Regions from separate parts of the Streptomyces sp. NPDC101225 genome, predicted to be linked through region 1. Evidence: riboswitches for the same ligand, from Rfam matches in the RefSeq annotation. Region 1 holds a riboswitch; each other region holds the start of a gene.
What was found. Region 1 has a riboswitch for cyclic di-AMP ahead of ACIRPX_RS08310 (transglycosylase family protein). Riboswitches for the same ligand answer to the same signal wherever they lie in the genome.
Positions count from the first base shown of each region.

Region 2: it holds a riboswitch for cyclic di-AMP, as region 1 does, so the genes downstream of both, ACIRPX_RS25010 (transglycosylase SLT domain-containing protein) here and ACIRPX_RS08310 (transglycosylase family protein) in region 1, are expected to answer to the same signal.
Region 3: it holds a riboswitch for cyclic di-AMP, as region 1 does, so the genes downstream of both, ACIRPX_RS36220 (peptidoglycan DD-metalloendopeptidase family protein) here and ACIRPX_RS08310 (transglycosylase family protein) in region 1, are expected to answer to the same signal.

Region 1 covers NZ_JBIWOE010000004.1:322,921-330,246, forward strand. Annotated here, with positions in the region: gene ACIRPX_RS08280 (hypothetical protein) at 1-9, shown strand, start outside; gene ACIRPX_RS08285 (protein kinase) at 27-1,541, shown strand; gene ACIRPX_RS08290 (SurA N-terminal domain-containing protein) at 1,724-2,371, shown strand; gene ACIRPX_RS08295 (nucleoside triphosphate pyrophosphohydrolase) at 2,431-3,432, shown strand; gene ACIRPX_RS08300 (cytochrome P450) at 3,380-4,657, opposite strand; gene ACIRPX_RS08305 (transglycosylase family protein) at 4,865-5,848, shown strand; cyclic di-AMP (ydaO/yuaA leader) riboswitch at 6,044-6,213, shown strand; gene ACIRPX_RS08310 (transglycosylase family protein) at 6,217-6,894, shown strand; gene eno (phosphopyruvate hydratase) at 7,206-7,326, shown strand, end outside.
Region 2 covers NZ_JBIWOE010000019.1:8,492-15,817, forward strand. Annotated here, with positions in the region: gene ACIRPX_RS24990 (ABC transporter ATP-binding protein) at 1-422, opposite strand, end outside; gene ACIRPX_RS24995 (outer membrane lipoprotein carrier protein LolA) at 469-1,692, opposite strand; gene ACIRPX_RS25000 (CHRD domain-containing protein) at 1,960-2,973, opposite strand; gene ACIRPX_RS25005 (polyprenyl synthetase family protein) at 3,129-4,139, opposite strand; cyclic di-AMP (ydaO/yuaA leader) riboswitch at 5,028-5,233, shown strand; gene ACIRPX_RS25010 (transglycosylase SLT domain-containing protein) at 5,238-5,720, shown strand; gene ACIRPX_RS25015 (HAD family hydrolase) at 5,761-6,600, opposite strand; gene ACIRPX_RS25020 (FAD-dependent oxidoreductase) at 6,703-7,326, opposite strand, start outside.
Region 3 covers NZ_JBIWOE010000038.1:30,923-38,248, forward strand. Annotated here, with positions in the region: gene ACIRPX_RS36210 (tyrosine-protein phosphatase) at 1-576, opposite strand, end outside; gene ACIRPX_RS36215 (alpha-galactosidase) at 748-2,826, shown strand; cyclic di-AMP (ydaO/yuaA leader) riboswitch at 3,123-3,281, shown strand; gene ACIRPX_RS36220 (peptidoglycan DD-metalloendopeptidase family protein) at 3,286-4,221, shown strand; gene ACIRPX_RS36225 (SGNH/GDSL hydrolase family protein) at 4,499-5,284, shown strand; gene ACIRPX_RS36230 (TetR/AcrR family transcriptional regulator) at 5,344-5,955, opposite strand; gene ACIRPX_RS36235 (hypothetical protein) at 6,001-6,291, opposite strand; gene ACIRPX_RS36240 (Glu/Leu/Phe/Val dehydrogenase dimerization domain-containing protein) at 6,632-7,326, opposite strand, start outside.

The DNA.
Region 1 (7,326 bases):
GGAAGGTGACCGCGACGACCGGGCGTGTGGTGGCCGGCCGGTACGCGCTGTCCACGCTGATCGGCCAGGGCGGCATGGGCCAGGTGTGGACGGCCTACGACCAGCGGCTCGACCGGCGCGTGGCGGTGAAACTGCTGCGCCCCGACAAGGTGGCGGGCCAGGAGGCCGACGAGCTGCGCCGCCGCTTCGTGCGCGAGTGCCGGGTGACCGCGCAGGTCGACCACCCCGGCCTGGTCACCGTGCACGACGCGGGCAGCGAGGGCGAGGAGCTCTTCCTCGTCATGCAGTACGTCGACGGCGCCGACCTCTCCGACCACCTCGCCGAGCACGACCCCTACCCCTGGCAGTGGGCGGTCGCGGTCGCCGCGCAGCTGTGCGCGGTCCTCAGCGCCGTGCACGCTGTGCCGATCGTCCACCGCGACCTCAAGCCGCGCAACGTGATGGTGAAGCAGGACGGCACGGTCACCGTCCTCGACCTCGGCGTCGCCTCGGTGATGGACACCGACACCACGCGCCTGACCCACACCGGCTCGCCCATCGGCTCGCCCGCCTACATGGCGCCCGAGCAGGCCATGGGCGGCGCGGTCGGCCCCTACACCGACCTGTACGCGCTCGGTGTGCTGCTGCACGAACTCCTCAGCGGCGACGTGCCGTTCGCGGGCTCGACGGCGCTCGGCGTGCTGCACCGGCATCTCTACGAGCCGCCGGTCCCCGTGCGCCGGCTGCGCCCCGAGGTGCCCGAGGCCCTGGAGGCGCTCGTGCTGCGGCTGCTCGCCAAGGACCCGCTGCACCGCCCGGCCGCCGCCCAGGAGGTCTACGAGCACCTGGAGCTGCTCCTGCCCGCGCGCGGGACACCCACCGGCGCCCCCCTGGACCCCACGCGTCCCTTCCTGCGCCCGCACGCGCCCTGGCCGGACCGCGCCCGCACCCCGGCGCCCCGGCCCGCCCCGGTCCCACCCGCCGTGGAGAAGGCCGAGAAACCGGACGTCGCCCGCGCCGTGGACGAGGTCAAGCGCCTGCTGGGCGAGGGCCGCATCACCCAGGCCGTCGACATCCTCGGCGCGATCCTGCCGGCCGCCGCCGAACAGCACGGCGAGCACTCGCCGGTGGTCCGCACGCTGCGCAAGCAGTACGCGGCGACCCTCATGGACGACGGCCAGTACCGCCGCGCCCTGCCGGAACTGCGCCGCCTCGCCGACGAGCGCGCCGCCGAGGCCGGCCAGGCCGATCCCCAGTCGCTCCGCTTCCGCTACGAGGCCGCCCAGTGCCTGGAGTCGCTGGGCGAACCGGCGGCCGCGCTGGCCGAGTACCGCGCGCTGCTGCCGTACTACGAGAACCAGTACGTGGCCGGCGACCCCGAGCTCGCCCACGACGTCCGCCGCCGCATCGGCCTGCTGCTGCTCGCCCTCGGCGACCGGGCCGCCGCCCACGACACCCTCGCCCGGCTGCTGATGGACCTGGAGCGCCTGCGCGGCCCCGGCCACCCGCTCGCGGCGGAGGTCCGGCGGACGCTGCAATGGCTGGGACAGGTGCGCGGCTAGGGCCCTCTGCCGTCACGGGCCGGCGACGTCCCACGCGCGCGTGGGCGCCCCGGCGGGAGGCGACGGTGCCTGAAGTCGGGGTGAATCGTTGGTCGAATGGGTTGGCCAGAGCTTGGCCGCTGCATACCATCGATCACCGCAAGACTTTGTGCACCGTCGCACAATCTCCTCGGGAGGCTTCCTTGCACCGCCGCCGTCGCTCCGCGCTCGTCCTCACCGCCGCGATCGCCGCCGCGGCTCCCCTGCTCACCGCCTGCGGAAGCGACGCGCATCCCGGCGCGGCCGCCGTGGTCGGCGGACAGCGGATCACCGTGGCGCAGCTGGAGAACCGGGTGAACGAGGTGCGCACGGCACAGCGTGCGGCCGTCAAGGACGACGCCCAGTACCAGCAGGCCGTCTCGCAGACCAGCTCCCTCACCCGCGACACCCTGCACAGCATGGTCCTCGACCGGGTGCTGCACCGGGCCGCCCAGGACGCGGACATCACGGTCACGCCCAAGGAGATCCAGCAGATGCGCACCGGCCTGGAACAGCAGGTCGGCGGCGCCAAGGCGCTCGAGACGGCCTGGCTGCAGCAGTACGGCGTCGCGCCGGAGCGCCTCGACGACAACCTCCGCCTCCAGCTGGAGGCGCAGAAGCTCGCGCAGAGCCTGGGCACCGACACCAGCAAGCCGCCCTTCTGGAACGCCCTGTCCAAGGCGTCCAAGGAACTGAACGTCGACCTGAACCCGCGCTACGGCGCCTGGGACGTCCAGCAGAGCAGCCGCGTCGACGCCAAGACGCCGTGGGTGCGCGAGGTCACGACGTCCGGGACGCAGCAGCCGGCGTAACGGCCCGCCGCCTGTGGACACCTTCCGGTGCCGTCGGTGGCGTGGGTTACGTTCGGATCGTGAACGCAACCAGCTCCGCGGCGGCTGCCGGCCGCATCGTCCTGCTCACCACCAGCCACCGCGTCGCGCCCGGCCTGCTGTCCTGGCCCGCCTGGCAGGCGCTGCACGCCGCCGACCGCGTGCTGTGCGCGGACGGCGCCCATCCGCAGCTGCCGTATCTGCGCGAGGCCGGGATAGCGGTCGCCGAGGACGCGCCCACCGCCGAGGAACTGGTCGGCGCGTGCGGCGGCGGGCACACGGTCGTGGTCGTGGCGACGGGCGAGGGCGAGCCGGCGCTCACCGACGGCCTGGCGCGCCTCGCGGGTTCCGGACGTGTGCAGATGCCGGAGCTGGAGCTGCTGCCCGCCTCCTACGACCTGCCCGGCGCCCGCCTGCTCGACCTCGTCCAGGTGATGGACCGGATCCGCGCCGAGTGCCCGTGGTCCTCCCGCCAGACCCACCAGGGCCTGGCGAAGTACGGCATCGAGGAGGCCTACGAGCTCGTCGAGGCGATCGAGGACGGCGACCGCGACGAACTGCGCGAGGAACTCGGCGACGTCCTGCTCCAGGTGGTCTTCCACTCCCGTATCGCCGAGGAGGACCCGCAGGCGCCGTTCTCCGTCGACGATGTCGCCGCCGGCATCGTCACCAAGCTCATCCACCGCCACCCCCATGTCTTCGGGGACGCGACCGCCTCGACGCCCGAGGAGGTCAAGGAGCACTGGCTGCGCACCAAGGCGGTGGAGAAGCGGCGCACCTCGGTGACCGAGGGCGTCCCCCTGGGCCAGCCGGGCCTGGCCCTCGCCGCGAAGCTGGCCTCCCGCACCCGGACCGCGGGCCTCGACGTCCCCCTGCCCCGGCGGGAGGGCGTCGGCTACGAGCTGCTGGCCCTGGCGGTACGCGCCGAGTCCGAGGGCGTGGACCCGGAGGCGGCACTGCGCGCGGCGGCCCGTGCCTACCGCGACGCGATCAGACGGACCGAGGAGGCCGCTCGCCGGGACGGGCCCGCTCGCGAGGGGTGAAGCGCACGGGCAGCTCCCGCAGCCCCCGCATGATGAGTCCGCCGCGCCAGCGCAGGTCGGCCGGGTCGGCCGCGAGGTCGAGGTCGGGCAGGCGGCGCAGGAGGGTCCCCAGCGCCGTCCGGGCCTCCAGGCGGGCCAGGGGGGCGCCGAGGCAGTAGTGGATGCCGTGGCCGTAGCCGAGGTGCTGGTTGTCGCGGCGGGCGAGGTCGAGGGTGTCCGGGCCGAAGAAGCGGGCCGGGTCGCGGTCGGCCGCCGCCAGGACGACCAGGACGGGGTCGCCGGTGGCGATGGACTGCCCGCCGAGGGTGAGGGGCTCGGTGGCGAAGCGCCAGGTGGCCAGTTCCACGGGGCCGTCGTAGCGCAGCAGTTCCTCCAGACCGGTGTCCAGCAGCGCCGTGCCGCCGTGCTCGACCGACTCCTGGAGCAGGGCCCGCTGCCCGGGGTTGCGCAGCAGCGCGTACATGCCGTTGCCGATGAGGTTGATGGTCGTCTCGAAGCCGGCGAACAGGAGCACGAAGCACATCGCGGCGGCCTCGTTCTCGGTGAGGTGCTCGCCGTGGTCGGAGGCGCGGATGAGGTCCGAGATCAGGTCCTCGCCGAGGTCGCCGCGCTTGCGGTGGATGAGTTCGGCGAGATAGCCGCGGATCTTCTTCACCGAGCGGGCGACCCCGCCGCGCGGCCCGCCGCCGTGCCGGATCATCATCCCCGCCCAGTCCCGGAAGTCGTCCTGGTCCTCGCGCGGGACGCCGAGCAGGTCGCAGATGGCGTGGATGGGGAGGGGGAAGGCGAACTCATGGATCAGCTCGGCCCGGCCCCGCGCCGCGAACCGGTCGATGAGACCGTCCGTCAGCTCCTGCACCCGGGGCTCGAACTCGGCCACCCGGCGCGGGGTGAACGCCTTGGAGACGAGGCGGCGCAGCCGGGTGTGGTCCGGCGGGTCGATGTTCAGCAGATGCGTCATCAGGTTGGCGCCGCGCTCGCCCGGGATGCCGGTCCGGCTCTTGCCCTGCGCGTCCGGGGCGTGATGGTCGGGGTTCTTCGACAGCCGTGCGTCCGCGAGCACCTGACGCGCGTCGGCGTAGCGGGTGACCAGCCAGGCCTCGACACCGCTGGGCAGTGTCGTCCGGTGGACGGGGGAGTGCTCGCGCAGCCAGGCGTAGGCCGGATACGGGTCCGAGGCGAACTCCCAGGTGAAGAGTTCGGGGGCGGAGTTCGGGACGTTCACGGCACGACCGTATCGGCACCGGGCGGCGCTCGTGCCGCCGCGTCGGAGGCGGTCAAAGATGACACGCCTTCAACTATGTGATCTTCACGTGATCTACGCGGCATTAACTTGTGACAAGTGATCGTCAGCCGATACGTTCACCCACCAGTGCGCTGTGCCGAGGACCGTGCGCCGCGCCGGTCAATGCTGTCTCCGAAAGGCCTTCGCATGCTCTCCGGGAACGGTCGACACCGTCGCCCCCGCCAGGCTCCCGCCCTCGTCGTCGCGGCCGGGGTGACCGGCTCCGCGATCGCCCTCCCGCTCCTCGCCGCCTCGGGCGCGAGCGCCGCCGACGGCGGTGGCACGTGGGACAAGGTGGCGCAGTGCGAGACCGGCGGAGCCTGGAGCCAGAACAGCGGCGACGGCCGTTACGGCGGCCTGCAGCTGACCCAGGACGACTGGGACGCGTACGGCGGTCTCGACTACGCCACCCGCCCCGACCTGGCCAGCCGCAACCAGCAGATCGCCGTCGCCCAGAAGGTCCTGGCGGACCGGGGCGTGGGCGCGTTCCACACCTGCGGCCTGACCACCGGGCTGAGCAAGGAATCCGACGCGGCGGACATCGACACCGGTGTGCCGGGCGGCGGTGACGACTCGTCCGGCTCCGGGTCGTCCGGCAGCTCCTTCGGCCTGTCCAACTCCTCGGGCACCTCCTCGTCCGACTCGTCCGGCGAGTCCTCTTCGTCGGATTCGTCCGACGGCTCCCTCCTGGACTCCTCCTCCGGCCCGTCCCCTTCGGCCTCCACGGGCAAGGCGGACAACTCACCCGAATCCACCGCATCCGCGTCGCCGTCCGGGTCCGCCTCCCGTCGTGCCCCGAGCGCCGCGCGGGAGGGCGGCACCTCCCCCGCGGAGCGGGCGAAGGGGGACGACTCGGACAACTCCGAGCAGTCCGCGGGTTCCTGGAGCCTGGTCGACACCGGCGCGCTCGGCGGCGGCCGCCACCGTGGCGCGAGCGCCGACGAGACCGGGGCCGACGGCCACGCGGCCGGCACCTACACCGTCCGGGCCGGCGACACTCTCGCGTCCATCGCCGACTCCCGTGACGTGAGCGGCGGATGGCGCGCGCTCTATGACGAGAACAAGAAGGCCATCGGCGACGACCCGAACCGGATCGCGGCCGGTCAGACCCTGCGACTCGGTGGCGAATAGGGCGAAATCCAACGGGAGTTCACGTCATACTTCGCCGCGGAATGTCCGGTTTGGTGAAAGTGTGGGATGAGTCTCAGAAGCCCTGATCGTCTTTGAATTTCCGCGGATCGCGTGTCTACGGTCTTCACCGCTCGTCAACACGGGCCCCGTCCGCCGCAACGCCGAATCCTGCCAGCGGCCGCACGGGAACAGTCGTCGCGTCAAGCGCCGTAGGCAGGAGCGGGGGACCCAAGGTAAGTGCCCCACCGGGAAGTTGCTGGTGGCGGCTTGGGGTGTAGCCGTGCCGAGCGGGAGCGAGGCACGACCGGGCAACTCAACCGGCCCGAACCCGACAGCTCACCTCGCAGGCGTCGGTGAGGGGATCAACCATGCTGTTTTCCGGCCAGGGCAAGCACCGTCGTCCTTCCAAGGCCACCCGGGCCGCCGCGTTCGCCGGCCTGACCGGTGTCGCCATCGCCGCCCCGCTGATGGCGGCCGGCAACGCCTCCGCCGCCACCGCCTCCGAGTGGGACAAGGTCGCCCAGTGCGAGTCGGGCGGCAACTGGTCCATCAACACCGGCAACGGCTACTACGGCGGTCTGCAGTTCTCCGCCTCCACCTGGGCCGCGTACGGCGGCACGGCCTACGCCCCGCAGGCCAACCAGGCCGGCAAGGCGCAGCAGATAGCCGTCGCCGAGAAGGTGCTCGCCTCCCAGGGCAAGGGTGCCTGGCCGGTCTGCGGCACGGGCCTGTCCGGCGCCGCCTACAACGGCGCCGCCGCCTCGAAGCCGAGCACCACCACCCACACCGAGTCGCAGGCCGCCTCCCGCTCCTCCGAGCGCCCGGCCGCGAAGTCGCAGAAGAGCCAGAAGACCGTCACCACCCCGACCGGCAAGAAGGTCGAGAAGGGCGACGGCGAGTACAAGGTCGTCAAGGGCGACACCCTGAGCTCCATCGCCGTGAAGCACCACGTCGCGGGCGGCTGGTCGAAGCTGTTCAAGCTCAACAAGGACATCGTCCAGGACGCCGACCTGATCTACCCCGGCCAGCAGCTGCACCTCAAGTGACAGCGGGCCGGTAGCCGGACCACAGCGCCCTGACAGCCGTGTCCTCCAGCATGGAGGGCACGTGAGGGTCCGGCCCCGTCCCCACGGTCTCCCCGCCCCGGTGCGTGTTCCCCCGTACGCACCGGGGCGGGGTTCTGCTGTGCGCGTGCGCACGCGTGCTTTCGTGCCGGTTTTTGTTCCGTTCGGAAACAATTTACTCTCGGTTCTGCTCAAGGGGTGGGCGACCGGCTGGCCGATCGGCCTCGGGCGGTTAGGCTCGTCTCGCAGAGCCACCGCGCTACTGCAGTAGCCGCGTCACATCCATGAAGGAGATGCTCGTGCCGTCCATCGACGTCGTCGTAGCCCGGGAAATCCTGGACTCCCGAGGCAACCCCACGGTCGAGGTCGAGGTCGGCCTCGACGACGGCAGCACGGGTCGTGCCGCCGTCCCGT
Region 2 (7,326 bases), on a different contig from region 1:
AGACCCACCCGCTCCAGCGCCGCCGCCACCCGGGTGCGCCGGGTGCGCGGATCGGCGGTCGGGTCGGCGGCGTCGTAGCGCAGGAGGTTGTCGCGGCCGGAGAGGAAGCCGTAGAGGGCGGGGCCCTCGATCAGGGCGCCGACGTGCGGGAGCACGGCGCGCGCGGCGCGCGGCATGGGCCGCCCGAGGACGCGCGCCGTGCCCGAGGTGGGCTCGATGAGCCCCATCAGCATGCGGATGGTGGTGGTCTTGCCCGAGCCGTTCGGACCGAGGAAGCCGAAGACGCTGCCCGCCGGGACGGTCAGATCCAGGCCGTCGACGGCGAGCTGCCCGCCGCGGTAGCGCTTGGTGAGCCCGTGGGTGGCGATGACACCGGCACCCGGCTCCCCCTTCTCCGGCTCCGTGGCGGACGCATCGCCCATGGGCTCCCTCGATTCGTCGTGCGTGTACGGCGGTTGCCCGCGCGGTCTACTGTGCCGCGTCGGCGGCCTTCACCAGCGCGGCCTTGTCCACCGCGCCGACGTAGACCTTGCCGTCGTCGGTGATCAGGGCGTTGATCAGGCGGGTCTTGAAGACCGTGCCCGAGCCGAACGTGCCGGAGACCTTGTCGCCGAGCGAGTCCAGGAAGCCTCCGAACCGGCCGCCGGCCGCGGAGCCGGAGGGCACGCCCTTGCCGCCGGTGTCGAAGGTGGCGATGGAGTTCCAGCCCTTGCCGAGGATCTTCGTCCCGCCGGTCCCCTCGGCGAGGCCCTTGCCGGACCCGGGAACCTTGCCGGTGCCCTTGAGGTCGTGTCCGGCCCTGCCGTGCCCGGCCTTGGTGTCCTCGGTGACCTTCGCGCCCTTGGGCGGGGTGAAGTCGAAGGTCGAGGCGCTCGGCCGGGCGAAGCTGACCTGGGTGAAGCCGGCGTCGATCACCGCGGAGCCGCCGCTGGACGGCGTCAGCGTGAACTTCAGCGGCATGCCCGTGCGGGCGTCCACCGCGACCGTGATCTGACCGACGGTCGACCCGGACTGCTTCGGCTTCACGACCAGCCGGTAGGCGTCCCGGCCCGCGACCCGGGCGGTGCCCTGGACGGTCACGGACGTGGTGGCGTCGACCGACTTCAGGGCCTCCTGGGTGAAGTCCTTGGGCGTGGCCGGGACGTCCTTCGGCGGCCGGCCCTGCGCGTGGCCCGCGTCGGTGGAGTGGTAGACCTCGTTCGACCCGCTGTCGTAGCCCCAGACGTCCTTGCCGTTGTGGATGAGGCTGTACTCCGCCGCGTTCTCCAGCAGCGAGACCTTCTGCCGGTCCGGGCCGTCGGACGCGACGCGCAGGGTGTGCGTGCCGGTGGCGAGTTCGGTGAGCTTGGTGCTCGGGTCGGCGGACGAGCCGTCGCCCGACCTGGTGGCGCCGGACGCCAGGCTGTTCTCGAGACCGCCGAGGTTCGGCAGGCCCAGGTCCGTGCTGACCTTCACCGTGCCGGACATCTGCTGCACGTCCGACTTGGCGATCTTGTCGATGAGTTGCTGCGCGCTGATCTTCGGCAGGTCGGGGTCGCCCGAGTCGGCGAGAGCCGGGACGAGCCCGATGGTCGCCGCGGCCACCCCCACCACCGCGACCGGGACCACGTACCGAGCGGCCTTGCGCCGGCCCGCGCGGAGGTCGTCGGCCTCCTCGGCGGTCGTGCTCTCGTCGGATTCGTACGGTGCCATGTGTGCGCTACCTCCGTCGTCGGCGGCGGCCAGTCCAACTCGCGTGCTCCTGTTGTCCACCCCGTGCCGCCATTCTCACCCGAATCGGTGAGGAGTGGTGATTTCCGTGGTTTCCATCTCACCAAATCCGCCGGGAGGAAGCGTCAGACCGGGGGTTCAACTCCGTGTACGCCTGGGGTATGACGCCGGAGGGCGGCGCCTCCCCCGACCCGTAGGGGTCGTACGGGGGCGGCGCCGCCCGGGATGAGTCTCCGTCAGCGGCCCGCGTCAGCTCCGCAGGAAGACGTAGTCCGCCTTGTAGGGGACGCCGGTGACGGTGCCGGGCGTGCAGGAGCCGGCCGGGGCGGCTCCGCCGACGGTGTTGAGCCGCAGGATCTCGGCGGTGTCCGCCAGCAGGCCGTGGTGCCTGCCCGAGCGCGTGGCCTTGAGGTCGAGCTCGGGGATGTTGCCGTCGCCGTTCGGCGTCCTGGACAGGACGGCCCCGGTCACCGCGCTGCCGTCCGGCGCGACCCACTGCGGCGTACCGGAGTTGGGTGCGACGAAGCTGTGCCGGATGCCGCCGCCGAGCAGGGCGCGCACGTCCCGCTGGGCGAAGGCGTGGCCGCCGCCGTCGGCCGGCTCGCACGCGTAGATCTGCCTGCCCTTGACCACCGACGCCTCGACGTTGTGCAGGGCGCTACGGAAGTCGAAGCCGGCGACCGTGACCTTGTGGAGCTGGCCGCGGACGGCTCCGCCGGGGAACTCGGCGGTGTGCAGGTTGGCGTAGAAGGAACCGGGGTCGGACGTGAGGGCCGCGAGCAGGCCGGGGTCGCCGACCTTCACGGTCCCCACGACGCTGTGCCGCCCGCTGTGCTTCAGCAGGCCGGTGAGGTCGACCTTGACGCCGCCGTTGGTGCCCTTGGCGCCCTGGTGGATGTGGAGCATCGTCGGCCTGCCGGTGCCGCGCCAGGTCACGGCCACGGACACCTTGTCCCCCTTCACCTCGATGAACTCCAGCGCGGCGCCGTCCTGGTCCCCGACGGCCGGCCCGCCCGCCACGGGAACCTCGTCGGCTCCCCGGAGGCCGGCGACGAGGACGGATCCCCCGGTGCCGCCGGACACGGTCCCGCTCTGGCTCACGATGCTCCGCCCGCCCCTGCCGCCGGCGTGCCCCGCGTGGTCGGCGCGGGTGCCCGAGGCGGCGAAGGCGGGAATCACCGCGGCGGCGACACCGCCGGCGGCGGCCACCGCGACAGCGGTGACGATCAGGCTCCTACGGCGCTTCGAGAACGTCGCATTCATGCCCATGATGATTTTTCTCCCCGTAGAGCGGCCGACACCCCCTGCGTCGGCCTTCTGTGGATGACTACGGAAGAGATCTCAGATTAGACTCAGTCCAGAGTTGTGACCTGTATCACCGTACGGGCGGGCCTCACCCCCGCACGGCCAGGACCGGCTCAGCCGGCCCGGTGCACCACCGCGTCGCACATCTCCATCAGCGCCAGCTTCGCGTCGCACTCCACCAGCGGGGCCAGCGCCGCCCGCGCGTCCTCGGCATAGCGCACGGTGTCGCGGCGGGCCTGCTCCAGCGCGGGGTGCGCCCGCAGCCCGGCCAGCGCCTCCTCGAGCCGTGCGTCACCGCTGAGGTCGGAGTCCAGCAGCTCGCACAGGGCGATGTCCTCGGCCAGACCCAGCCGCTCCGCCCGCTCCCGCAGCCGCAGCACCGGCAGGGTGGGGATGCCCTCGCGGAGGTCGGTCCCCGGCGTCTTGCCCGACTCGCGCGATTCGGACGCGATGTCCAGCACGTCGTCCGCCAGCTGGAAGGCGACGCCCAGCCGCTCGCCGTACTGCGTCAGCACGTCCACGACCGTCTCGTCGGCGCCCGACATCATCGCCCCGAAGCGGCACGAGACGGCCACCAGCGAGCCGGTCTTGCCTCCCAGCACGTCCAGGTAGTGGTCGACCGGGTCCCGCCCGTCCTGCGGCCCCGCCGTCTCCAGGATCTGGCCGGTGACCAGGCGCTCGAACGCCTCGGCCTGCACCCGGACCGCCTCGGGCCCGAGGTCGGCCAGGATGTGCGAGGCGCGCGCGAAGAGGAAGTCGCCGGTGAGGACCGCGACCGAGTTGCCCCAGCGGGCGTTGGCGCTGTCCACGCCGCGCCGCACGGCCGCCTCGTCCATCACGTCGTCGTGGTACAGCGTCGCCAGGTGGGTCAGCTCCACCACCACGGCCGAGGGGACGACACCCGGCGCGTACGGGTCGCCGAACTGCGCGGCGAGCATCACCAGCAAGGGGCGGAACCGCTTGCCGCCGGCCCGCACCAGGTGCTGGGCGGCCTCCGTGATGAAGGGGACCTCACTCTTGGTGGCTTCGAGCAAACCCTCCTCGACAGCCGCCAATCCGGCCTGGACATCGGCTTCCAGAGCCTGGTCCCGCACGCTCAGCCCGAACGGCCCGACGACGGTCACGAGGGGTCTCCTGTCTGCTGGTGTCTACCTGCGGTTCACGCGGTTTGTCGATAGGTCGTTGCCATCACTCAAGTCAGCGTATCCGGTCACCTTTCGATCACCCATGCCGCCCACCCGTCCACCACGGGCGGTATCGGATCACGACCGCTATGTTTTTGATCGCCTCATATGAGCGGATATCTGCCGACTTGTCTATCGGCGCGTCGGCCGCCCCGGCGGGAGGTGGCGGCCCGTGTCCCGAAGACTCTCGTGACTTCACCCCTCCAGAGGACGACCGCCATGAGAACGATCTGCACCACATGAGAGGTTCCGCCCCGGCGGACATCCGGGCGAACGCATGCACGGACACGGCGGCGGATGCGGCGCGACGCACGGAGGCGGCCACGGCGGAGGACGCAGAGGCGAGCACGGGCGAGGACACAGAGGCGACACGGAGGCGAGCACGGACGAGGACACGGAAGCGGACACGGGCGAGGGCACGGAGGCGGGCACAGCAGCGGACGTACCGGCGGACGCACGGCCGGGCGGTCCGGAACGGATGACCCTGGTTCGTCCGTTTTCACCTTCAATAAGGCGATCTGCACCGAGGCCGAAACGGCGGCCCGTCACCGGACTTGGGGGCGGCGGATCCCATGGACGGCTGGTTGAACATGAGTTGGGCTCATTGCCCGATTTGCCACTCTTGCGGATGCCAGTGAGTTGGGTCACGTCACCCCGCGATCCGACGGTCCATCAGCCACTTCCGTTCTTCCGCCGTCCGCAAGCCAGTTGAGGATTGGCGGCAGCAAAGGATCAAGCGCCCCATAAGCCTCAGACCAAGGTCAATAGGCATGGTCTGTGAATCCGGCACTTGTTCCGGACATGTGCTCTCGCATACGTTCCCGGCCAGTCGGGCAGACGCCGAATCCTGCCGCAGCCCGGCCGACCCATCGACGAACTCACTCGCACGGCAGGAGCGGGGGACCCAGGTAAGTCGCCGGACCGGGCACCGCCCCGGACCGGCTCGGGGTGAAGCCGCGCCGCCGCAAGGCCGCGCGGCCGGGCAGCTCCCGCCCGAACCCGACAGCTCACCTCGCAGGCGCCGGAGAGGAATCCCCCATGTCTGCTGCCGCTCAGCATCGTCGTCCCAGGAACTCCCGCCTCGCCCGCAAGCTCGCCGTCCTCGGCACCGGTGCCGCCGTTCTGGCCCTCCCGGTCATCGGCGCGACCAGTGCCTCGGCGGCCACGCCGACGACGCTCACCGCGACCTCCATGGGCTACGCCGACAACCTCGACGGCTGGATCCGGGCCTCCCTGCAGGTCATGGCGCAGCAGGGCATCCCCGGTTCGTACGACGGCATCTACCGCAACGTCATGCGCGAGTCCTCGGGCAACCCCGCCGCCATCAACAACTGGGACTCGAACGCGCTCGCCGGCACCCCCTCCAAGGGTCTGCTCCAGGTCATCGACCCGACCTTCCTCGCCTACCACGTGCCCGGCACGCTGATGAACCCCTACGACCCGGTCGCCAACATCACCGCCGCCTGCAAGTACGCGGCCGCGCGCTACGGGTCGATCGACAACGTCTACGGCGCCTACTAGAGCCGGCCGGGAGGGGCCTGCGGGACCTGGCGGAGAGGCCTCAGAACTCACCGCTCCCACTGAGCTCCTCCAGCCTGAAGAACAGCCGCTCGAGGACGACGGCGATGCCGTCGTCCTCGTTCGACAGGGTGATCTCGTCGGCCACGGCCTTGAGTTCGGGATGGGCGTTGGCCATGGCGACGCCGTGCGCCGCCCAGTCGAACATGGGGATGTCGTTGGGCATGTCGCCGAAGGCGATGGTCTCCCCCGGCCCGAGCCCCAGGTGCGCGGCCGCCAGGGCCAGACCCGTCGCCTTGGTGATGCCGCATGGCTGGAGTTCGACGGTTCCTGGTCCCGACATGGTGACGGTGGCCAGCGAACCGACCACCGAGCGGGCCGTCGCCGCCAACTCGTCGTCGGACAGCTCGGGATGGCGCAGCAGCACCTTGCTGATGGGCGCGCACCACAGGTCGTCGCGCCGGTCGACCTGTACGGCCGGCAGCGTGGGGTGCGGCATCAGGTAGCCGGGCTCGATGAGGGTGAGTCCGTCCACGCCGTCCTGGTCGACGGCCGCGGAGACCTGGCCCACCTCGGCCTCGATCTTGCCGAGGGCGGTCTCGGCCAGCTCCCGGTCCAGGGTGACGGACCACAGCAGACGGTCCGCGCCGGCGTCGTACACCTGCGCGCCCTGTCCGCACACCGCGAGCCCCGTGCTGCCGAGGATGTCGAGCAGCGGCCGCACTCTGGGGGCCGGGCGGCCCGTCACGACCAGGTGCCGGGCGCCGGTCTCGGCCACCCGCGCGAGCGCGGCGAGGGACCGGTCGGACAGCGTGTCGTCGCCTCTGAGCAGCGTGCCGTCCAGGTCGGTGGCGATGAGTGCATATGCGGTGGGTGCGGCCATGATCAGAGAATACGGACCGGACGCGCCACCGACTCATCGCGAACCGGACGACCACGGTGCCCACCGCGCTCCCCGCTCAACTCCCGTGCCCCCGACAGGTCTTCAACCCCGCCCGGTGCCCGGGGCACCGGTCTGCCCATGGGAGGCCGCCAGGTGTGCGGCCAGCCTCGGCGAGGCGAACTCCGTGCCGCACACGAAGCGCATCACCGGGCCGTACGACGCCGCCGCCGGCAGGCCCGTGAAGTACAGCCCCGGGACCGAGGAGACATAGCCCGCGCCCAGCCTGGGCGTGCCCCGGCTCACCGCCAGACGCGTGCGCAGTCCGTGCCCGAGGAAGTCCATCGCTGCGATGTCGACCCGGTAGCCGGTGGCCGCGATCACATGGTCCGCGGACAGGTCCTCGGGGCGGCCCGCGAGCGTGCGGACCGTCAGCCTCGGACTGCCCTCGGACGCGTCCGCGCGCACGATCCGGTCGACCTCGCTGACCTGCACCTTCCCCTGGAAACGGTCCCGCAGCCACCATGCGCCGAGCGGGCCGAGCACCCGGCGCACCAGGTAGTGGCGGGCCGCGGCCGGGAGATGGCGGTAGGGGTGCGGGTAGGAGCTGAGCGCCCACAGGGACCAGGCGCGGCCGAAGGGCGACTCGGGGCGCAGCCTCGGCTGCTTCCACGGCGGCGCCCCGAAGGCGACCTTGCCGCGGCCGCGGGAGACCACCCGGACCTGCGC
Region 3 (7,326 bases), on a different contig from region 1:
CTTGGCGTTGGACTCCAGGTAGTCGGTGACGATGGCGTCGTGCTCGACACCCAGCGCGAGCAGGGTCACCGCGATGGACAGGCCCGCACGGTCCTTGCCCGCCGCGCAGTGCATGAGGGCGGGCACGCTGTCCTCGGCGAGTGAGCGCAGCACGTGCGCGTGCTCGGCGGTGCGCTCCTTGATGATCGTGCGGTAGGAGGAGATCATCCGGCCGGCGGCCTGGCCGTCGCCCAGGATGCCGCGCAGCTGCTCGATCTCGCCGTCGCGGACCATCTTCCAGAACTCGGCGCCGTCGGCCGGGTCGGTCAGCGGCAGGTTCACATTGCGCACGCCCGGCAGCTCGACGTCCGGGCCCTCCAGCTTCTGGTCCGCGGCGTTGCGGAAGTCGAAGATCGTGTGCAGGCCCAGGGCGGACAGGAACGCGGCGTCCTCCTCGGTCGCGTGCGCGAGGTGGCCGCTGCGGAACAGCACTCCGTGCCGCACCCGCCGTCCGTCCGTGGTCGGGAGGCCGCCGACGTCGCGGAAGTTGCGGACACCGGCGAGTTCGGGGTCGGTCGACGGAATCTGCTGCGTCACGGGTGCTCCTCCCACTCCGCCCGAACGGCGCGACTCGTCGACGGGCGCTCCGTCGACCATACGACATGGATTCCTGAGGCAATGAGTTGTCCACAGGCGTTGCGACCAGGCCTCACCGCCCCTGATGATGTTGGCAATTGATCGCACCTGTTCGGATGTGTGGGGGCTGGCATGCTGGAGATCGCCGACAACGGCCGTACATGGCTCCTCAGCGGGCCGGCGAGCAGTTACGCCGTGCACCTCACCGAGGACGACGAGCTGCTGCACCTGCACTGGGGCCCGAGGATCACGCTCGCCGACGCCGAGGCCCTCGCCGTGCGCCCGCTTCCCGACTACCGGCCCTTCGAGTCCCCGCTCGACGGGCGCGAGGAGTACCCGGTCGAGGGCGGCCCCCGCTTCGTGCGCCCCGCCCTGTCGGTCCGCGACGGCGAGCGGCGCGGGACCGAGTGGCACTTCGAGGCCCACGACACCGAGCCCGGGGCCGACGGCGGGCTGCGGCTGCGGTTCCGCGACGGAGGGCTGACGATCACGCTGCACTACCGCATGCGGCACGACGTCCTGGAGCGCTGGGTGAGCCTCGCCAACGAGGGGCCCGCGCTGGAGCTGCTGCGGGCCGACGCCGCCACCTGGACGCTGCCCGAGCGTGAGGGCTGGCGGCTGTCCCAGCTGCACGGGCGCTGGGCCGCCGAGTCCCGGCTGACCGGCGCGCCCCTCACCTACGGGGAGAAGGTCATCGGCAGCCGCCGCGGCCACACCGGGCACCAGCACCTGCCCTGGGTCGCCCTCGACACGGACGCGACCGAGGACCGCGGCGAGGTCTACGGCTGCGCGCTGGGTTGGTCGGGCTCGTGGCGGATCGCGGTGGCGCAGCTGCCGGACGCGCGCGTGCAGATCACCGGCGGCGCCGGACACGACGACTCCGGGCTGCTGCTCCTGGCGGCGGGGGAGTCGTACACGACACCCGTCTTCGCCGGCCTGTGGAGCGACGGCGGCTTCGGCGGCGCGAGCCGCGGCTGGCACGCCTACCAGCGCGCGTACGTGATCCCGGACGCGGACCGGGACCGCCCGGTGCTGTTCAACTCCTGGGAGGCCACGGAGTTCGACATCTCCGAGGAGCAGCAGACGGCGCTCGCCCGGCGGGCCGCCGCGATCGGCGTCGAGCTGTTCGTCGTCGACGACGGCTGGTTCGGCAGGCGCACCAGCGACCGGGCCGGACTCGGCGACTGGACGCCGAACCCGGACCGCTTCCCCCAGGGGCTGAAGCCCCTCGCGGACCATGTGCACGCCCTCGGCATGCAGTTCGGCATCTGGGTCGAGCCCGAGATGGTCAACCCGGACAGCGACCTGTACCGCGAGCACCCCGACTGGGTCCAGTTCCAGTTGGGACGAAAGCGTACGGAACTACGCAATCAGCTCGTACTGAACCTGGCCCGCGAGGACGTCCAGGAGTATCTGTGGCAGCAGCTCGACACACTGCTGTCCAGTGCCCCGATCGACTATGTGAAGTGGGACTTCAACCGCGCCTTCACCGACGCGGGCTGGCCCGGCGAGCCGTATCCGCAGCGGCTGTGGACCGACCATGTCCACGCCCTGTACGCCCTGTTGGACCGGCTGCGCGCGGCGCACCCCGGTGTCGCCTTCGAGTCGTGCTCGGGCGGCGGCGGGCGCATCGACCTGGGGATCATGAGCCGCACGGACCAGGTGTGGACCTCCGACAACACCGATCCGCTCGACCGGCTGGCCGTCCAGCACGGCTTCAGCCAGATCCATCCCGCGCGCGTGATGGCCGCCTGGGTCACCGACAGCCCCAACACCCAGCTCAACGGCCGCGTCAGCTCGCTGCGCTTCCGGTTCGTCAGTGCCATGGCCGGCGTGCTCGGAGTCGGCGGCGACCTCACCCGCTGGAGCGAGGAGGAGCTGGCCGAGGCGGGGGAGTGGGTGGCCCTGTACCGGCGGATCCGGCCTCTGGTGCAGCACGGCGAGCTCTACCGGCTGCGGCCGCCGGCGGGCGGGCTGAGCGCGGTGCAGTACGTGCGCGGGGACGACGCGGTCGTCCTCGCCTGGCTCCAGGCACAGCGCTACGGCGAACCCGTACCCGCGCTGCGGCTGAAGGGTCTTGACCCGGCAGCCTCGTACGAATGCCACGAAACGGGCGAAATCCATAGGGGTGCCGTCCTTCTGCATCACGGACTGCGGACCGGGCTGCGCGGTGATCTCGACGCGGCCGTCCTCCGGCTGCGCCGCATCTGAGCGATGTGTCCGTATTGGCCGAACTCGCTCCGGAATAAGGCATCCTGGCGGCACGGCGCGTGAGGAGCGTCATATCCGTGACCGAACGTGGTCCGTCATGTTCACGTAATTCACGCGTTTCACAAGGGAATTCGACCGGGAAGACACCTCCGTAATCCACGCAGGGTCACCACTGTTTCCCATTGAGGATCAACAGAAACGCTTTCCCGGGGAACCGTCACTTGTCCCATTGCGTCCTCGTCGCTTACGTTCGCCACCGATCCGGACGGACGCCCAATCCTGCCGCCGTCCGGTGCCCGCACAACTCACCCGTGAACGGCAGGAGCGGGGGACCCACAGGTATCACCGCCTGTTCCGGTCTCCGGAACGGCTTGGGGTAAAGCCGCGTCGAACGCGCGGCCGGGCATCTCCAGCTCGCACCCGACAGCTCACCTCGTAGGCGCCGGAGAGGAATTCGTCATGCCCGCGAAGGGTAAGCACCGCCGTCCGAAGTCCCTGCGCTTCACCCGCACCATCGCCGTCGCCGGAACCGGTGGCGCCGCGCTCGCGCTCCCGCTCATGGGCGCCACCGGCGCCCACGCCGCCACCGCCGACTCCGTTTCCCAGTCGGTTTCGCAAAAAGCCGTCCAGTCCCTTCCGGGCGCCGAGAAGAAGGCCACCGAGAAGAAGAATGCCGCGCATCACGACGGCGTTCGGACCTATTCGGTGCGGTCCGGCGACTATCTCGCGAAGATCGCCGACGAGCAGCACGTGTCCGGTGGCTGGAAGAAGATCTACTCGGACAACCGCCAGGCCGTCGGCGACGACCCGTCGCTGATCCACCCGGGCCTGAAGCTGACGCTCGGCAAGAAGGCCGCGCCGAGCGCCACCAAGTCCTCGGCCGCCCCGAAGGCCCCGGCCAAGAAGCCGGCCGCCAAGAAGCAGGCCGCGAAGAAGTCGTCGGCGCAGAAGACCACCGCGACGCAGGCCTCCAAGACCACCGGCAGCGGCTTCACCCTCCCGGTGAACAGCTCCGCCATCGGTACCGGCTACAAGGTGGCCGGCAGCATGTGGTCCAGCGGCTACCACACCGGCGTCGACTTCGTCGTCCCGACCGGCACCACCGTCAAGGCGGTCGGCTCGGGCACGGTCGTCTCCGCCGGCTGGGGCGGCGCGTACGGCAACCAGGTCGTCATCAGGCTGGCCGACGGCCACTACGCGCAGTACGCCCACTTGTCCCAGATATCCGTCTCGGCCGGCCAGGCCGTGACCGCGGGCCAGCAGCTCGGCCTCTCCGGTGCGACCGGCAACGTCACCGGCCCGCACCTGCACTTCGAGATCCGCACCACGCCGAACTACGGCTCCGACGTGGACCCGGTCTCCTACCTCCGCTCGAAGGGCGTCACCGTCGGCTGACCCCCCCGGCGGCAACCTGCCTGACACGCCACCGAAGGCCGGACCTCGATCCCCGGGTCCGGCCTTCGGTATGTCCGCATGTCCGCGTTCAGGCAGGGCGGTTGAGCTGACAACAGCCCAGGTCGGCCGGTTATTCCGCGCTTGGCGAACACTTTAGAAGTGTCTTATCTCACCGCTCGTCAACCCCTTCTGGCGCTTTCTTACGGTCGCGTAGGTCACATTCGAAGGTGGATCATCGGTCGATGTGGCAGACGATTCGAAGAGTGACAGCAGAGCAGTGATCGGGTCGTACGTCGCGGTGGGGGACAGCTTCACCGAGGGCGTCGGCGACCCCGGCCCCGACGGGGCGTTCGTCGGCTGGGCCGACCGTTTCGCGGTGCTCCTCGCGGACCGCAGGCCCGAGGGCGACTTCGGCTACACGAACCTGGCGGTGCGCGGGAAGCTGCTCGACCAGATCGTGGCGGACCAGGTGCCCCAGGCGATCGCCCTGGAGCCGGAACTGGTCTCCTTCTGCGCGGGCGGCAACGACATCATCCGGCCCGGCACCGACCCCGACGAGGTCGCCGAGCGCTTCGAGCGGGCCGTCGTCCGGCTCACCGAGGCCGCCGGCACCGTCATGGTGACCACCGGGTTCGACACCCGAGGCGTCCCCGTGCTCAAGCACCTGCGCGGGAAGATCGCCACCTACAACGGCCATGTCCGGGCCATCGCCGACCGGTACGGCTGCCCGGTGCTCGACCTGTGGTCCCTGAAGACCGTGCAGGACCGCCGTGCCTGGGACGGCGACCGGCTCCACCTCTCACCCGAGGGGCACACGCGCGTGGCACTGCGCGCCGGGCAGGTCCTCGGCGTCGAGGTACCGGCCGATCCGGACCAGCCGTGGCCGCCGCTCCCGCACCGCGGCGCCCTCGAGATCCGCCGGGACGACGTGCACTGGGCGCGTGAGTACCTGGTGCCGTGGATCGGCCGCCGGCTGCGCGGCGAGTCCTCCGGGGACCACGTCACCGCCAAGGGTGCGCTCTCGCCCGACGACATCAAGATGCGGATCTCCAAGGTGGCCTGAGACCACCCGGTCCGGCCGGACGGCGCCGAGCCTTCGCCGCGTGCGGGGGCCCGGCGCTCTCAGGCCGTCAACGCCGCCCGCTCCAGGCCCAGTTCGCGTGCCAGCGCGTCGTCCACCCACTCCTGCGCCCGCGCGCGGGAGACCGCGCCGGCGTACGACGTCATCTGCACGGCGAGCCCGTCGAGCAGGGCCGTCAGGCGCAGGGCCGCACCGTGCGGGTCCGGGCAGCGGAACTCGTCCGCGGCCACGCCCTCGGCGATCACCTCGGCGAGCGCCGCCTTCCACTGCTTGTCGAGACCGCGCGTGACGTCCTGCAGCGCGGTCTCGCGCAGCGCCGCCGCCCAGCCCTCGATCCACAGCCGCCAGCCCTTGGCCTGGCCCGTCGGCGCGTACCAGCGCACCGCCGAGCGCAGCCGCCGCAGCGCCGTCGTGCGGCGGCCGAGGAGCTTGCGCAGATGGGCCAGGTCGTCCTCGGCCGCGAACGTGAACGCGGCGGCGACCAGCTTCTCCTTCGTGGAGAAGTGGTACAGCACCAGCGCGTTGCTCACGCCGAGCGCGGAGGCCACGTCGGCGATCCTGACCGCCGCCACGCCCCGCGCCTCGATCTGCCCGATGGCGGCCCGCAGCAGCTCCTCACGCCGCTCGGCCACACTCAACCGCACTCTCGCCACGCGGTCACCCTATTCCGTCACCGCATGCGCCGCCGGGCCAGGCCGTCACTTGGCGAGTTCGACCGGGTACAGATCGGTCCGGGCGACCGCCGCGTCGCGCTCGGCGGCCAGCGCGGTACGCCGCCCGTCGGCCATGTAGCCGTCGTAGCCGGACTGCGAGGCGAACTCGATGAGCTGGATCTCGTCCGGCCGGCCGTCGGCGCCGTCGGCCCGGGCGCGCTGCACCAGCCGGCCACCGTGCTCGCCCAGCAGGGCCAGCACCCTGTCCTCGTAGGCGGCCAGCGCCCCGGCGGCGCCCGGCCGAGCCCACAGCAGAACGCACAGTTGAACGGTCATGGCGCCCGACCCTACCGGCGCCGCGCGCCCACGCCTCCGGCGACTTCACGACATCCCCGCGCGGCCAGGGCCGTCGCACCGCCCAGCCCGGCCGCCGGCAGAGGCACACCCCGCGCCGCGAGACCCCGCCGGCCGCTTCGGTCCGGGCCTCGCCCTCCGGCGCCGGTACGGCGGCCCGGCCCTCGGCACCCTCCTGCCGCCGCATCCTCTTCGTGGAGGCGGTCGGCCCGCCGGGTGCATGGGCAACTGCCGTGGCGGGCTGAGCCGTTGCGGTGGACCCGGGCGACCACCACCGGGCCGGGGGCGGACAACTCGCCCGCCGGCGGTGGCCGGACCGCTCTCACCCGTACCACCCGAAGCGTTCGGCGATCACCGGCAGGCGGTCGGCGACGATCGCGTGCGCGGCCGCGCGCGGGGTGGTGCGGTCGGCCTCCGAACGGGCCAGCATCTGCTCCACCAGGGTGCGCATCGAGCGGCGGGTGTGGTCGAACGCCTCGTCCGCGCGGGGGCCGATGTCGCCGAACAGGGTCCACCACCACCACGCGTTGGTGGCGGAGTTGACGACCACGTCGGGCAGCACCGTCACCCCGCGCGCGGCCAGCAGCTCCTCCGCCGCGGGCAGGACGGGCATGTTGGCGGCCTCGACGATCCAGCGGGCGGTGACGTGTTCCTGGTTGGCGGTGTCGACGGCGTAGGACACCGCGGCCGGTACGAGCACCTCCGCGTCGGCCGACAGCCAGGCGTCACCGGGCAGTTCACGGTCGCCGGGGCGCAGCGCCGCGCGGTCCACGGTGCCGTAGGCGTCGCGTGCGGCCAGCAGCGCCTCGACGTCGAGGCCCGCCGGGTTGCCGATCGTGCCCTTGATGTCGGCGACGGCCACCACCGTGAGGCCCGCACGGGCGAGGAAGCGGGCGGTGGCCCCGCCCATCGTGCCCAGGCCCTGCACGGCGACCCGGGTGCCCGCGTACGGCGCGCCCGCCCGGTCCAGGGCCGCCAGTGCCGCCTCGGCGACCCCGCAGCCGCCGACCAGCTCGT